Regions from separate parts of the Actinokineospora sp. genome, predicted to be linked through region 2. Evidence: riboswitches for the same ligand, from Rfam matches in the RefSeq annotation. Region 2 holds a riboswitch; the other holds the start of a gene.
What was found. A riboswitch is a leader RNA that binds a small molecule or an ion and turns the genes downstream of it on or off. The one in region 2 is predicted to bind S-adenosylmethionine.
Positions count from the first base shown of each region.

Region 1: linked by a shared signal. The riboswitch ahead of ACT4N7_RS19520 (methionine ABC transporter ATP-binding protein) and the one ahead of ACT4N7_RS20985 (aminotransferase class V-fold PLP-dependent enzyme) in region 2 are both predicted to bind S-adenosylmethionine.

Region 1 covers NZ_JBQTHF010000056.1:97,192-104,035, forward strand. The annotation lists gene ACT4N7_RS19500 (transglycosylase family protein) at 1-1,135, shown strand, start outside; gene ACT4N7_RS19505 (hypothetical protein) at 1,309-1,623, shown strand; gene ACT4N7_RS19510 (alpha/beta hydrolase) at 1,639-3,162, shown strand; gene rsmA (16S rRNA (adenine(1518)-N(6)/adenine(1519)-N(6))-dimethyltransferase RsmA) at 3,191-4,039, shown strand; SAM riboswitch class I at 4,141-4,229, shown strand; gene ACT4N7_RS19520 (methionine ABC transporter ATP-binding protein) at 4,422-5,429, shown strand; gene ACT4N7_RS19525 (4-(cytidine 5'-diphospho)-2-C-methyl-D-erythritol kinase) at 5,509-6,474, shown strand; gene ACT4N7_RS19530 (hypothetical protein) at 6,471-6,844, opposite strand, start outside.
Region 2 covers NZ_JBQTHF010000060.1:36,659-43,502, forward strand. The annotation lists gene ACT4N7_RS20975 (RluA family pseudouridine synthase) at 1-277, opposite strand, end outside; gene lspA (signal peptidase II) at 348-941, opposite strand; gene ACT4N7_RS20985 (aminotransferase class V-fold PLP-dependent enzyme) at 960-2,303, opposite strand; SAM riboswitch class IV at 2,338-2,453, opposite strand; gene ACT4N7_RS20990 (potassium/proton antiporter) at 2,516-3,997, opposite strand; gene ACT4N7_RS20995 (DUF167 domain-containing protein) at 4,095-4,376, opposite strand; gene ACT4N7_RS21000 (TetR/AcrR family transcriptional regulator) at 4,373-4,951, opposite strand; gene ACT4N7_RS21005 (SRPBCC family protein) at 5,006-5,524, shown strand; gene ACT4N7_RS21010 (glycosyltransferase family 39 protein) at 5,761-6,844, shown strand, end outside.

The sequences.
Region 1 (6,844 bases), on a different contig from region 2:
TCCCGGCCTGGTCGCCGCGGTCAAGCGGTGGAAGACCACCTTCCTCAAGGCCACCATCGCGGCCGTGCTGGTCACCCTGGTCGGCGGCGGCGCCGCGGCCATCGCGATGAACAACACCGTCACCGTCGACGTCGACGGCCAGGCCCGCCAGGTCAACACCTACGCCGACACCGTCGGGGAGGTGCTGGCGGAGGAGGGCATCGCGGTCGGCTCGCACGATTCGCTGAGCCCGTCTCCGACGGCCGAGATCGGCGACGACGGCAAGATCGTCCTGCAGCGCGGGCGCCAGCTCCACATGACCGTCGACGGCGAGAAGCGCGACGCGTGGGTCCGCGCCACCTCGCTCGGCGAGGCGCTGCGCCAGGCCAACGCGCCGGTCGCGGGCGCGTGGACGTCGGCGGGCATGGACACGCCGGTTCCGCTGGAGGGCTTCGCGGTCGAGATCAAGACCGCCAAGGCCATCATGGTGTTCGACGGCGGCAACGCCCCCGCGCCGATCACCACCACCGCCGTGACCGTCCAGGAGCTGATGGACGAGCTCAAGCTCACCCTCGGCCCCAACGACTCGATCACCCCCGGCGGCGACCTGAAGATCACCTCCGGCGCCGAGGTGCGGATCAGCCGCACCGGCGTCACCGTGATCAACCAGACCGAGCCAGTGGCGCCGCCGGTGCAGAAGATCGAGGACGCCGAGCTGGACAAGGGCAAGGAGATCGTCCTCGACCCCGGCGCCCCCGGCGAGCGGATCGCGACCTACCGGATCACCCAGCGCAACGGCAAGGAGACCAAGCGCGAGGAGATCGGCGCGAAGGAGACCGTCGCGCCGAAGCCGAAGGTCGTCAAGATCGGCACCAAGAAGCCCCCGCAGCCGGTCATCTCCGACGGTGAGGTCTGGGACCGGCTCGCCTACTGCGAGGCCACCGGCAACTGGGCCATCAACACCGGCAACGGCTACTACGGCGGCCTGCAGTTCAACAAGAGCACCTGGGACTCCAACGGCGGCGGCCAGTACGCGGCCTACCCGCACCAGGCGACCCGCGAGCAGCAGATCGCCATCGCGACCAAGCTCCGCGACGCCCGCGGCGGCTACAGCGCCTGGCCAGGCTGCGCCCGCAAGCTGGGCCTGCCCCGCTAGGACTCGGTCAACCGCCTTCACCGTCGAAGCCCCGCCCCCACCAGGGCGGGGCTTCGACGTTTCGGGAGCACACCCTGACAGCAACAGGTCAATTCCGGTCTGGGCCCGCGTGGTTGGCGCACATTGTCGGCGGGTGGTCGCCACCTTCGTCACGCCCACCTTGGGAGGCCACCATGACCGGGTTCATGCACATGGAAACCAGCGGCACCGAGGGCTTCATGAACGGCCTGTCCCAGACCGGTCAACACCTCGCGAGCACCTGGCAGCGCGGCAAGTCGACCATCGCGGACGGGGAGTCGGGCATCGGTTCCGACCTGCTCGCGCAGGCGTTCCGCGGCGTCTACCTGCCCGCGAGCACGGCGGCGCGGCAGGCGGCCGACCAGGTGCCCGCGTCGATCCTGGCCGACGCCGATGCGGGCGCGTTCTGCGTCGGCTGCTACGGCACCGGCGACCAGCGCGCGGCCGCCGCCTTCCCCGCCGTTCACTGAGCCGGAGGTCCGCGCATGCCTATCGCCGAGCCGTCAGCCGCGCTCGGGCTGTGGCCCCGGGTCAAGGCGCTCTCCGGGTGGCCGGAGACGGACGAGACCTCGATGCAGGCCCTGGCCACGGCGTGGAGCACGGCCGGGACGAGCTTTGCCCAAGCGGGCCGGTTCAACGTCGGCGCGGTCGCCGCCTCCTGGGCCGACAGCGTGGCGGTGGCCTTTCAGGACCGCGCCCGCACCAACCTGGACCAGGCGACCCGCAGCGCGGAGACGATGACCCAGCTCGCCGACCGCGCGACGTACTTCGCGGGCGAGGTGACCCAGGTGAAGACCGGCATCCGCACGCTCATCGAGGCCAACCTCGGGATCTTCGCCAGCACGTCGCTGCTGCCCGCAGGCGTGTCGGCGGTCGCCCAGGAAGTGTTCGTCACGCAGCTCGCGGGCATGGTCAACCAGCTCATGTCCGACGCCGCGGGCCGGGTCGCCGGGCTGGGCGGTGCCGTCGCGGCGGTGCCGCCACCGCCGCCGGAGGGGGCGCCCCCGGAGCAGAACGCCGCGTACTGGAACTCGCTGACCGAGGAGCAGCGCCAGCAGCTCATCCGGGAGAACCCGGACCTGGTCGGCAACCGGGACGGCTTCTCGGCGGTGCACCGCGACCAGGCCAACCGCATCCTGCTCGACCGGGAACAGGCCCGGCTCACCGGCGAGATCGACCGGCTCAACCGCCTGCGGGCGATCCCCGGCGTCGGTACGCAGATCGCCGAGTTGGAGCGGCAGCGCGGCAGGCTGGACGCCTTGGAGCAACGGCTGGACGCGCCGGCGGGCCGCGGGCCCGACGACCGGTACTTCCTGCTCGGACTCGACCCGCGCGGCGACGGCAGGGCCATCGTGGCGGCGGGCAACCCCGACACCGCGGCCAACGTGGCGACCTTCATCCCCGGCGCCGACACCAGCCTGGACAGCGTGCTCGGCTCGGTCGACCGGGCCGACAACCTGCGTGCGGCGGCCGAGCGGTCCGGGTCGCCGTCGACGTCGGTCATCACCTGGCTGGACTACGACAGCCCGCCGCTGGCGCTGGCACCGTTCGCCTCCGGTTACGCCGACGACGCCCGGCGCGACCTCGACAGCTTCCAGCACGGACTGCGGGCGAGCCACCAGGGCGCGCCGTCGCACAACACCGTGGTGGGGCACAGCTACGGCTCGCTGGTCGCGGGCGCCGCAGCGCGCGACGAAGTCCTGCCGGTGGACGAGTTCGTCTCGGCGGGCAGCATCGGCCTCGGGGTGGATCACGCGGACCAGCTCAACCTGCCGCCCGGCCACGTGTGGGTGACCGAGACCGACGGCGACTGGATCGCCGACAACCTGGTCAACCACGGCCGGGACCCGTCGAACGAGGAGTTCGGCGCCCGGCAGTTCGAGTCCGACACACCCGTGTCCCTGCCCGGCGACGACCCGCACAGCCAGTACTTCGACAACCACCCGGAGAACCCGGCGCTGAACAACATCGGCGACATCATCGCGGGCCGGGAACCACGGGCCGGGTGACCGGCGGGCCCTGCGTAGGCTCACCCGGGTGACGGTGGGTGGATCGGCGCTGCTCGGGCCCGTGGACGTGCGCAGGCTCGCCGCCGAACTCGACGTCCGGCCCACCAAGAAGCTCGGCCAGAACTTCGTGCACGACCCCAACACCGTCCGCCGGATCGTGGCCGCCGCCGGGCTCGACCCCGCGGACGTGGTCCTCGAAGTCGGCCCCGGCCTCGGCTCGCTCACCCTCGCGCTGCTGCCCGCGTGCGCCAGGGTGCTCGCCGTCGAGATCGACCCGGTGCTGGCCGCGCGGCTGCCCGCCACCGCCCGCGAACGCGCCCCGGACCTGGCCGACCGGCTGACCGTGCTGCCCGCCGACGCGCTGCGCGTGCGGGCCGACCAGCTCGACGGCGAGCCCACCGCGCTCGTCGCGAACCTGCCCTACAACATCGCCGTGCCCGTCGTGCTGCACCTGCTGGCCGAGCTGCCGTCGCTGCGCACGGTGCTGGTCATGGTGCAGGCCGAGGTCGCCGACCGGATGGCGGCGGGCCCGGGCGGCAAGGTCTACGGCGTGCCCAGCGTCAAGGTCGCCTGGTATGCCCAGGCCCGCCGGGTGGCCACGGTGCCGCGCTCGGTGTTCTGGCCGGTACCCAACGTCGACTCCGCCCTCGTGCTGATGACCCGCAGGCCGACGCCCGACGCCGACCGGGCGGCCGTGTTCGCCGTCGTGGACGCGGCCTTCGCACAGCGCCGCAAGACGCTGCGGGCCGCGCTGGCCGGGTGGGCGGGATCGGCCGCTCGGGCCGAAGAGGTGCTCACCGCGGCGGGCGTGGACCCGAAGCGGCGGGGCGAGCAGCTCACGGTCGACGATTTCGTGCGCATTGCGAGCCGCGCGTAAGCGGTGGACTACTTCGTCGGTGTGATCTTAGGTACCCCGTCATGCCAACCCGCACAGGCACCTTGCGCTCATGCGCCGGGATCGGGTGTACTCGGTTTCGCTATCCATCCCGAGCGGCTGAGAGACCTGGCTCTAGGACGCCGCAGCAACCACCCCCGTGGGCAGGTGCTACCGCCAGGAACGATGGAGGACTGAGACGATGGAGATCCTGACCAGCAGGCGGGTCATCGACCAGTGTAAGCGCGGCGTGACCGCGTGTCGCCGAATGCGTAGCTAGCTCGAAGCAGCCAGTACGTCGTTCGCATCCCCCGAGGTTCGTCCGCCCGACCGTCCACAGTGGACCGTCCGGGTGGCCTGCCGTCACGCCGCGTTGGAGTAGATCGTGATCACCGTTGAGAATCTGAGCAAGTCGTTCTGGGGCACCACCGGCCCCGTCGTCGCCCTGGACGACGTCAGCCTGGACGTCGCCGCGGGCGCCATCACCGGCGTCGTCGGGCCGCAGGGCTCCGGCAAGTCGACCCTGGCCCGCCTGGTGTCCCTCCAGGAACGCCCCGACAGCGGCGTGATCCGCGTCGAGGGCCACAACATCGCGAGCCTCGACCCGCGCAGGCTGCGCGCCGCGCGCAGGCGGATCGGCGTCGTGCAGTACGGCGACCTGCTGCCCCAGCGCACCGCGGCGGGCAACATCGCGCTGCCGCTGGAGCAGGCGGGCGTCGACGGCCCGCAACGCCGCACGAAGGTCGGCAAGCTGCTCGACCTGATCGGGCTCACCGACAAGGCCGCCCTCTACCCCGACGCGCTGACCCCCGGTCAGCAGGCCAGGGTGGCGGTGGCCCGTGCGCTGGTCGGCGACCCCGGCCTGCTGCTGGCCGACGAGCCAACCAAGGGCCTCGACGCCGACGCCGCCGCCGGAGTGCTCACCGTCCTGGATCGGGCGCGCGCCGAACTGGGCGCCACGGTGCTGGTCGTCACCAGCGACGCGGGCGTGATCCGGCGCGTCGCCGACGAGGTGGCGCTGCTCGTCGACGGCCGCGTCCAGGAGAGCGGCCACCTGCTCTCGTTGATCCAGGCCCCGGACAGCCTGCTCGCGGGCGCGGTGCTGCCCGCCATCGACGCCCCGCCCGCGGCGCGCGCCCAGCACGACCGGCTCGCCGAGGTCGTGCTGATCGGCTTCGCCGCCGTCGGCGCACTGCTGCCGGAGGCCACCGGCCGCTTCGGCGCCGCCATCTCGGTCCTCGGCGGCGGGCTCACCCGGGTCGGCGAGACCCCGGTCGCCCGGTTCCTGCTCGGGGTCACCGGCGCGCACTCGGACTCCGCGCTGGCCTGGATCGCCGACCGCGGCGGCCTCGTGCGCCAGGGTCTGCGGGGACCGCAGGGCATCGCCGCCTGACCGGATTCCCGACTCCGCCCGCGTGCCGCATGTCGGTGGGCGGGCGGAGTCGCGCCGACCGCGCCCGTAGGCTGGTCAGGTGCTCGCAGTCGTGCCCCCGCCGGTGACCGTCCGTGTGCCGTCCAAGGTGAACCTGCACCTCGCCGTCGGCGACGCGCGGCCGGACGGCTACCACGAGCTGGCCACCGTCTTCCAGGCCCTGTCGCTGACCGACGAGGTCACCGTGGCCGTCGCGGACGAGCCGGGCGTCGAGGTGCACGGCGAGGGCGCCGACGCGGTGCCGACCGGCGCGAGCAACCTGGCCTGGCGCGCCGTGCAGGAGTTGGCCCGGCACGTGGGCCGCGACCCGGACGAGCCGAAGATCCGCGTGGTGATCCGCAAGGGCATCCCCGTGTCCGGCGGGATGGCGGGCGGCAGCGCCGACGCGGCTGCGGCCCTGGTCGGCCTCGCCGCCCTCTGGCGCCTGGAGACCACCCGCGACGACCTGGCCACCGTCGCCGCGCGGCTGGGCAGCGACGTGCCGTTCGTGCTCTACGGCGGCACCGCGCTGGGCACCGGCCGCGGCGAGCAGTTGGTGCCGGTGCTGTCCAGGCACACCTACCACTGGGTGCTGGCCTTCGACCGGCGCGGCCTGTCGACCCCGAAGGTCTACACCGAACTCGACCGGCTGCGCGCCGAGGGCGACCCGCCGCGCGTCGGCGCTGTCGAACCCGTTCTGGCGGCCCTGACCAGCGGCGATCCGCGCCAGTTGGCGCTGCTGCTGGGCAACGACCTGCAGGCCGCGTCGGTGTCGCTGCGGCCTGGGCTGCGCCGCACGCTCCGGGCCGGGGTCAGCGCGGGCGCGCTCGCGGGCACGGTGTCCGGCTCGGGCCCGACCTGCGCGTTCCTCTGCGAGGACGCCGACTCGGCCCTGCGGGTCGCCGCCGAACTGTCCGGCGCGGGCGTCTGCCGAACAGTCCGCGTCGCCCACGGCCCGGTCCCCGGCGCCCGCGTCATCGGCGGCGACGAGACGCACCGGCCGGTGCCGCCGCAGGTACACGCCTAGTACTGCCAGCGCCAGCCGGTGACCTCGGCGGGCATGTTGTGCGGCTTGTAGGTCAGGGTGCCGTGTTCGCTGCTGGAGTCGAGCAGGACGACGCCGTAGTAGCCCGCGTCGGCGAGGTAGAAGTCGTCGGGCAGGTAGCGCTGTACCGGCAGACACGAGGTGAAGATGCCTTTGCCGGTGGCATTTCCGTCGGCGTCGTAGGTCGCGAAATCGGTCGCGCTCATCCACCACCCCCAATCCGGCTCGTACTCCTCGGTGGTCCGCAGCACGATCGTCACGGCCAGATAGTGACCGTTGTTGGGTGGCAGACTTCCCCGCTCGGTACAGCGGACGGATTCGACGCTGTCGAGCCAGAGCGCGGCCAGCGGCG
Region 2 (6,844 bases):
CCACGATGTCGTCGTCCTGGTGCAGCACGATCAGCCCGTCGACCGGGATGGCCTGGACCTCGATCGGCCGGTCCGGCTCCGGCAGGGTGACCTCCAGCCAGGTCCCGGCGAGCAGCCGGTCGGACTTGCCCGCGGGGTGGCCGTCGACCAGCACGTCGCCGGACTCGGCGAGGGCGGCGACCACCGTGCGGGAGAGCCCGAGCAGCTTCGACAGCCCGGCGTCCACCCGCATGCCGTCGAGGCCATCGGGCACCGGCAACGTCCTGGATGCACTCATGCCATCCCCTCGCAGGCTCGGTGATGCCGCTCGCGGACACCCTGTGACAGTGGCTCGCGCGCAAGCTCGCTCATGAATTGTCCTGCTTACGAGTAGAGCGGCCGTCGTAGTCGCGGCCCATCATCGCCATGATGACGATCAGCACGCCGCCCACGGTGATCCCGGAGTCGGCCACGTTGAACACCGGGAAGAAGTCCCCGTTGGGGGCGAACACGGACACGAAGTCCACGACGTGGCCCTGGAAGGGGCCGGGTGCGCGGAACATCCGGTCGGTCAGGTTGCCCAGCGCGCCCGCGAGCACCAGCCCGAGGCCGATCGCCCAGCCCACCGACCGCAGCTTCGGCATGATCCAGATGATCGCGACCACCACCCCGGCGGCGACCAGGGTGAGCAGCCAGGTCATCCCGGTGGCCATCGAGAACGCGGCGCCCGGATTGCGGACGAGTTGCAGGTAGACCGCGCCGCCGAGCAGCCGGATCGGGGCCTCGCCCTCCAGGGTCGCGGTGGCGATGATCTTGGTGACCAGGTCGAGCGCGAAGACCACGACCGCCGCGGACAACAGCAGCACGCCCCGGCGGGCGGGCGGCTCGGGGGCCGGGGCGGCCGGATCGGTCTCGGTGCCGCGGTCGTCGCCGCGCTCGGTGCTCACCGGCCCATTGTCCATGCAGGCGGAAACGCCGGGTCAGGCCGCCTCCCGCAGGAACGGCGGCAGCGGGCGCGGGTCGTCGACCGGCGCCCACCGGCCGTCCACGAGCTCATAGGCCGCGCGGGGTCCGTCGGCGGCCAGCGAGCACAGCGCGGCGACCAGCCGGTCGACGTGCTCGGCCGTGGTGCCGAGCCCGACACTCGCCCGCAGCGCGCGGGACTGGGTGGCGTCGACGCGGCCGAGCAGCCTGCGGGTGGCGATGTGCGCGCAGAACGCGCCGTCGCGTACGCCGATGCCGTGCTCGGCCGACAGCGCCGCGGCGGCCAGGCCGGGGTCGAGCCCGTCGACGGTGAAGCTGACCACGCCGACCCGGTCGTGCCCTGGCCCGAACAGGGCGAGTTCGCGCAGGCCTGGCACGGTGGCCAAGCCTGCGCGCAAGCGGTGCAGCAGCACCTTTTCGTGCTCGGTCACCGCGGCCCAGCCGTGCCGGGTGATGGTCTCGCAGGCCACCGCGAGCGCGTGCACGCCGACGACGTTGGGCGAGCCCGCCTCGTGCCGCTCGGGCACCTTGGACCACGACACGCCCAACCGGTCGCCCCAGTCCACGACCTGGCGGGTGGCGCCGCCGCCGACCAGGTACGGCTCGGCCGCCCGCAACCAGTCGGCGCGGCCGATCAGCGCGCCCGCGCCGAACGGGGCGTAGAGCTTGTGGCCGGAGAGCACCGCGTAGTCGACGTCGAGGGCGCGCAGGTCGACCGGCCGGTGCGGGGCGAGCTGCGCGGCGTCGAGCACGGTCCGGGCGCCGTGCGCGCGGGCCACCTCGGCCAGCGCGGCGACCGGCCACAGCTCCCCCGTGACGTTGGACGCGCCACTCAGCACCACCAGCCGCGGGCCGACCGGCAGCCCGGCGAGCGCGGCGCCGAGCGCGAGCACGGCGTCGCCGGGACTGGCGGGCGTCTCGATCCGGTGCACCCGGGGGCCGCGCCACGGCAGCAGCGCGGCGTGGTGCTCGGTGTCGAACAGCACCACGGATGTGCCCTTGGGCAGCGACCTGGCCAGCAGGTTCAGGCTGTCGGTGGTGTTGCGGGTGAACACCACGGCGTCCGTGCGGCGGGCGCCGACGAACGCGCGCACCGTGTCGCGGGCCTGGTCGTAGACCCGAGTGCAGACCTGGGAGGCGAACCCGGCGCCGCGGTGGACGCTGGCGTACCAGGGCAGCAACTCGTCCACGGCGTCGCGGACCGCCTCCAGACACGGCGCGCTGGCCGCGTGGTCGAGGTTGGCGTAGGTCACCCGGCGGCCGTCGACCAGCGGGACGGCCAGCCGCGCGCCCACCACGGGCGGAACGGTGACCTGGACAGGGGGAGCGGCGAGCGGCACGAGCAGACCTCCGGGTCCGGTCGGACCCGCGACGGGTCCGCGCTTGCCCGCCCGCACCGCGCGGGGGGCCAGGTCCTCACCCGGGGCACCCCACCGCGGTTGGAGGGTTGCCGACCAGCGAGCCGGGGCTTGACGCTGGCACTCATGACCTTGGCGGCCACGATACCGCAGCGGCGGCGCGGGGTGCGGCGCCGCCCGCATCGTGGGAGCGGCTACTCCGCGCCGGTCTCGCCCTTCCAGCGCGCGTAGCGGCCGGCGCGGTCGACCGCGCGGATGCGGTTCTCGGTGGCCGAGCGCGCGGCCTGGGTGGACACGACGAGCAGGTGGTCGCCCTCCTGCAGGCGGGTGGTCAACACCGGGGTGAATCCCTTGCCGTCCCTGGCGACCAGGCTCACCGACGCCCCGGGCGGCAGCCGCAACTCGGACAGGTAGACCCCGTGCAGCTTCGAGCCCACCGGGATGGACACCTGCAGCAGTTCGGCGTCGAGGTCGTCGAGGGTGGCGACGTCGACTTCGACCTCCTTGGTCTTCGCCCCGGGGTCGAGGTTCAGCGCCTTGGCGAGCAGCCCCAGCGTGCTGCCCTGCACCAGGGTGAGCACGATGACCAGCACGAAGACGGCGTCGACCAACTGCTGGGCGCCGGGCAGGTTCTGCGACAGCGGGATCATCGCCAACACGATCGGCACGGCACCGCGCAGCCCGGCCCAGGACAAGAAGACCTGTTCCCGCCACGGCACGCGGAACGGCGTTGTCGACACCAGCACCGACAGCGGGCGGGCGAGCAGGGTGACCACCACCCCGGCCACCAGCCCGGGCACCACGGCGTCGAGCAGCCGCGAGGGCGAGGCGAACAGTCCCAAGAGGACGAACAGGCCGATCTGGGCCAGCCAGCCCAATCCCTCGGCGAAGGACACCGTGTCCGACCGGTGCGGCAGGCGGGAATTGCCCAGTACCAACGCCGCGAGGTAGGTGGCGAGCAGACCGGAGGCGTGCACGGCCTGGCCGCCCGCGAACGCGAGCACGCACACCGCGACCGTGGCGAGTGGATAGAGGCCGGTGGCGGGCAGGGCCGCGCGGCGCAGGGTGTGCGTGCCGACCCAGCCGAGGCCGAGGCCGAGGACCGCGCCGACCCCGAGTTCGTAGACCAGGGTGAACGGCAGTGTCCAGTCGATCGGCGCGGTGGAGGTCAGCAGCACGACCGCGATGTAGCACGGCGCGTCGTTCATGCCGCTCTCCAGTTCCAGCGAGCCGACCAACCGCCGGGTGACCGAGAGCCGCCGCAGCACGCTGAACACCGCGGCCGCGTCGGTCGAGGCGAGCACCGCGCCCCAGAGCAGCGCGGTGCGCCAGTCGAAGTCCAGCAACCAGTGCAGCACGGCGCCGGTGACCCCGACGCTGACCGCGACGGCCACTGTGGACAGTGCGATTCCTGGCCACAGCGCGGATCTCACCTCGGACCAGCGGGTGGTGAGGCCGCCCTCGGCGAGGATCATCACCAGCGCGGCCAGGCCGAGGGACTGGGTCAACTCGGCGTTGGAGAACTCGATGCCCAGGCCCGCCTCGCCGATCAGCACGCCGAGTCCGAGGTAGAGCAGCAGCGACGGCAGACCCAACCTGACCGACACGCGCACGGCGAGCACCGCCACCAGCAGCACGGCCGCCCCGATGCCCAGGGCCAGGGTCAGATCGGTCACCCCACCTCCAGCCGTCGACGTCCGTGCGGCCATTCTGTCTTGCCGCCGGCGCCCAGCGGTAATCGACGGGCCGACAACGCCGCAGGTGAGGCCCCGCTCAACCGGCGTCGGCGAGCAGCCGGTCGAGGGTCGCGGCGGCGTCGTCGGGGGCCGGATCGATCTCGATCACCTTGTCGCGGCCGCGGTCCCCGGTGACGATCAGCACGTCCTGCCCGCGCACGCCGAACGCCGCCGCGAGCGCGCGGCGGACCGCGTCGTGCGCCTTGCCCGCCACCGCGGGCGCGGCGACGGCGACCACGAGCGCGGCCCCGTCCGCGGGCCAGCGGCCGCCCACCCGCGCCCTGCGCGACCCGGGTTTGACCCGCACGGCGAACCTCATCCCGGCTCCGCCGGCGCGGACAGCATGGTGCGCAGGATGTCGGCCACGTGCGCGCGGCGCGCGGGCGACGAGCGCGGCAGCGAGTCCGGCGCGGCGCGCATGAGCTGGGCCTGTCCCAGGTAGACCGAATAGGCGACCACCGCGCGCCTGCGTGCCTGTGCGCGGCCGAACCCGAGTTCGGCGAACTGCGCGGCGAGGTAGGCCAGGCGCCGTTCGGTGACCCGGCCGACGGCGTCGGCGACCAGCGGGTCGGTGGCCGAGGCCAGCAGCGCCAGTTCGACCCCGACACCGTGTTCGGGGTCGAGCACCGCGCCGAAGAGCAGCCGCAGCCGCTCGGTGGCGGTCGCGCCCTGGTCGGCGGCCCGGATCACGTTCTCGGTGTGTTCGCACTCCCACCGGTCCAGCGTGGCCGCGAGCAGCGCGTCGCGGCTGGGGAAATGCCAATAGACGCTGCCCTTGGTCGCGCCGACCCGCGCGGCCAGCGGCTCGACGGCCACCGCCGCCACACCGCCCTCGGCGAGCGCGGCGAGCGCGAGCGCCGTCCAATCGGCTTTGCTCCTGCGGTTCCCGGACACGCCGCCATACGCTACCGTACGGACGAGACCATACGGTTGCGTACGGAGGATGTCATGATCGACAACATGCACCGGCGAGACCTGCCGGTGGACCCGACGCGGGCGGGCGAACTGCTCGACCGCATCGTGGGCACCGACAGCCCGCTGTGGCCCACCGACACGTGGCCGCCGCTGCTGCTGGACCGCCCGCTCGGCGTCGGCGCGGCGGGCGGCCACGGCCCGATCCGCTACACCTGCACCGCGTACACCCCGGGCAGGCTGGTGGAGTTCACCTTCGCCCCCGGTCTCGGCGTGCGCGGCACACACACGCTGGAGGTGCTCGACGGCCCCGGCGGCACCAGCGTCCTGCGGCACGTGCTGCGCGGGCGGCCGGAGGGCACGGGCCGGGCGGCCTGGCCGCTGGCGATCCGGTGGCTGCACGACGCGCTGCTGGAAGACCTGCTCGACCGGGCGGCCGCCGCGGTCGGCCACCCACCCGCGCGGCGGGCCCGGTGGTCGCCGTGGGTCCGGGTGCTGCGCCGACTCGTGGGCGGGCGCAAAGTCGGCAAGGTTGACGAGGTCGGCAGGGTCTAGCGGGAGACGCATCCGGGCGTCTGAGTTGACCCGAACGGCCCAAGGCGAACTCCTGCTTCACCCGTAAGGCGCTATCGGCCGAACACGGAAAGTTGCAGTACGCAAGGGCGTGACCTGCGGTCTAACATTGGCCCACCGCAGCGCGCGGCGCCCCTCGCAGTTCCCGCCGGATCGCCCATCGAAGGAGGTCGCGGCTCGCTTCCGGCCAGTCGGCCGGTCGTCGAGCAGGCACCCACATGACCCAGCACCGTTGGAGCGCGGACTCCTCGGCCCGGTTATCCCTGCGCCTGTGGCGGACCCTCGCCGACGAGCGCATCCGGGCAGCGGACCGTGATCTCATCGCCCTCGCCGCGCCGATCTCCCTCGCCGCGCTCGCCGCCGCGGTCCGCCTCGCGGGCGGCGCCGGACCCAGCCAGACAGCCGAAGCCCGACACGTCGCCCAGGTGTTCTCCATCGACCAACTCGGCACACTGCTCAACCCCGTCGAGACGGCCGCCGCGCCGCTGGCCTGGCTGCAGCTCGGCGGCTACACCGCCGTCACCGACGCGTTCACCCGGCACACGTCGGCGCTGAGCGCCGTGCGTGAACCGCTGGCGCTGGCCGCCGCGCTCGGGACGCTGCTGCTGTGGCTGCTCGCCCGGCGGATGGGACTGTCCCGGTGGACCGCGGCCGCCGCCGCGGGCATCGTCGCGCTGTCCCCGCTCGCCGTCGGCGTGCAGGTCGCGGTCCGGCCGGAGAACGTCGCAGTGCCGTGGGTGCTGGCCGCGCTGGTGCTGCTGTGGACACCGCGAAGACACCGCCGCCTCGCCCCCGACCTGTGGGCCACGGCGTTCCTGGTCGTCGCCGTGATCACCGCGCCGGTCACGCTCGTGCTCGCGGTGACCGCCGCCTGGCTGATCTGGCGGCGCGGGCGCAAACGCCTGTCGCTGATGCTCGGGTCGCTGTTCACCCTCGGCATCGGCATCGGCCTCGGCGCGTCGGCCGCGCTGAGCGGCATCCGGCTCGCCGCGGACGGTCCGGCACCCGCGCAGTGGCTGTCGCTGGACCCGGTGCTCGCGGCGGCGGGCGTGTTCGCCGCAGTCGGCGCGCTGTTCTCGTTCCGGCTGCGCCCGCTCGCGTTCGGGGTGCTGGCCCTGATCGCGATCACCACGCTGCCCGGCGGTCCCGGCGCGGGCGCGCTGACCGTGGTCGTGCCGCTGGCCGCGCTGCTCGTCGCGGGCACGGTCGAGTGCGGCGTCACCCACCGCGCGCGGGCGGGCAAGCACACCGTGACCAGGCCGTTGCTGCTGCCAACCGCCGCGCTGGCACTGACCGTGGCGG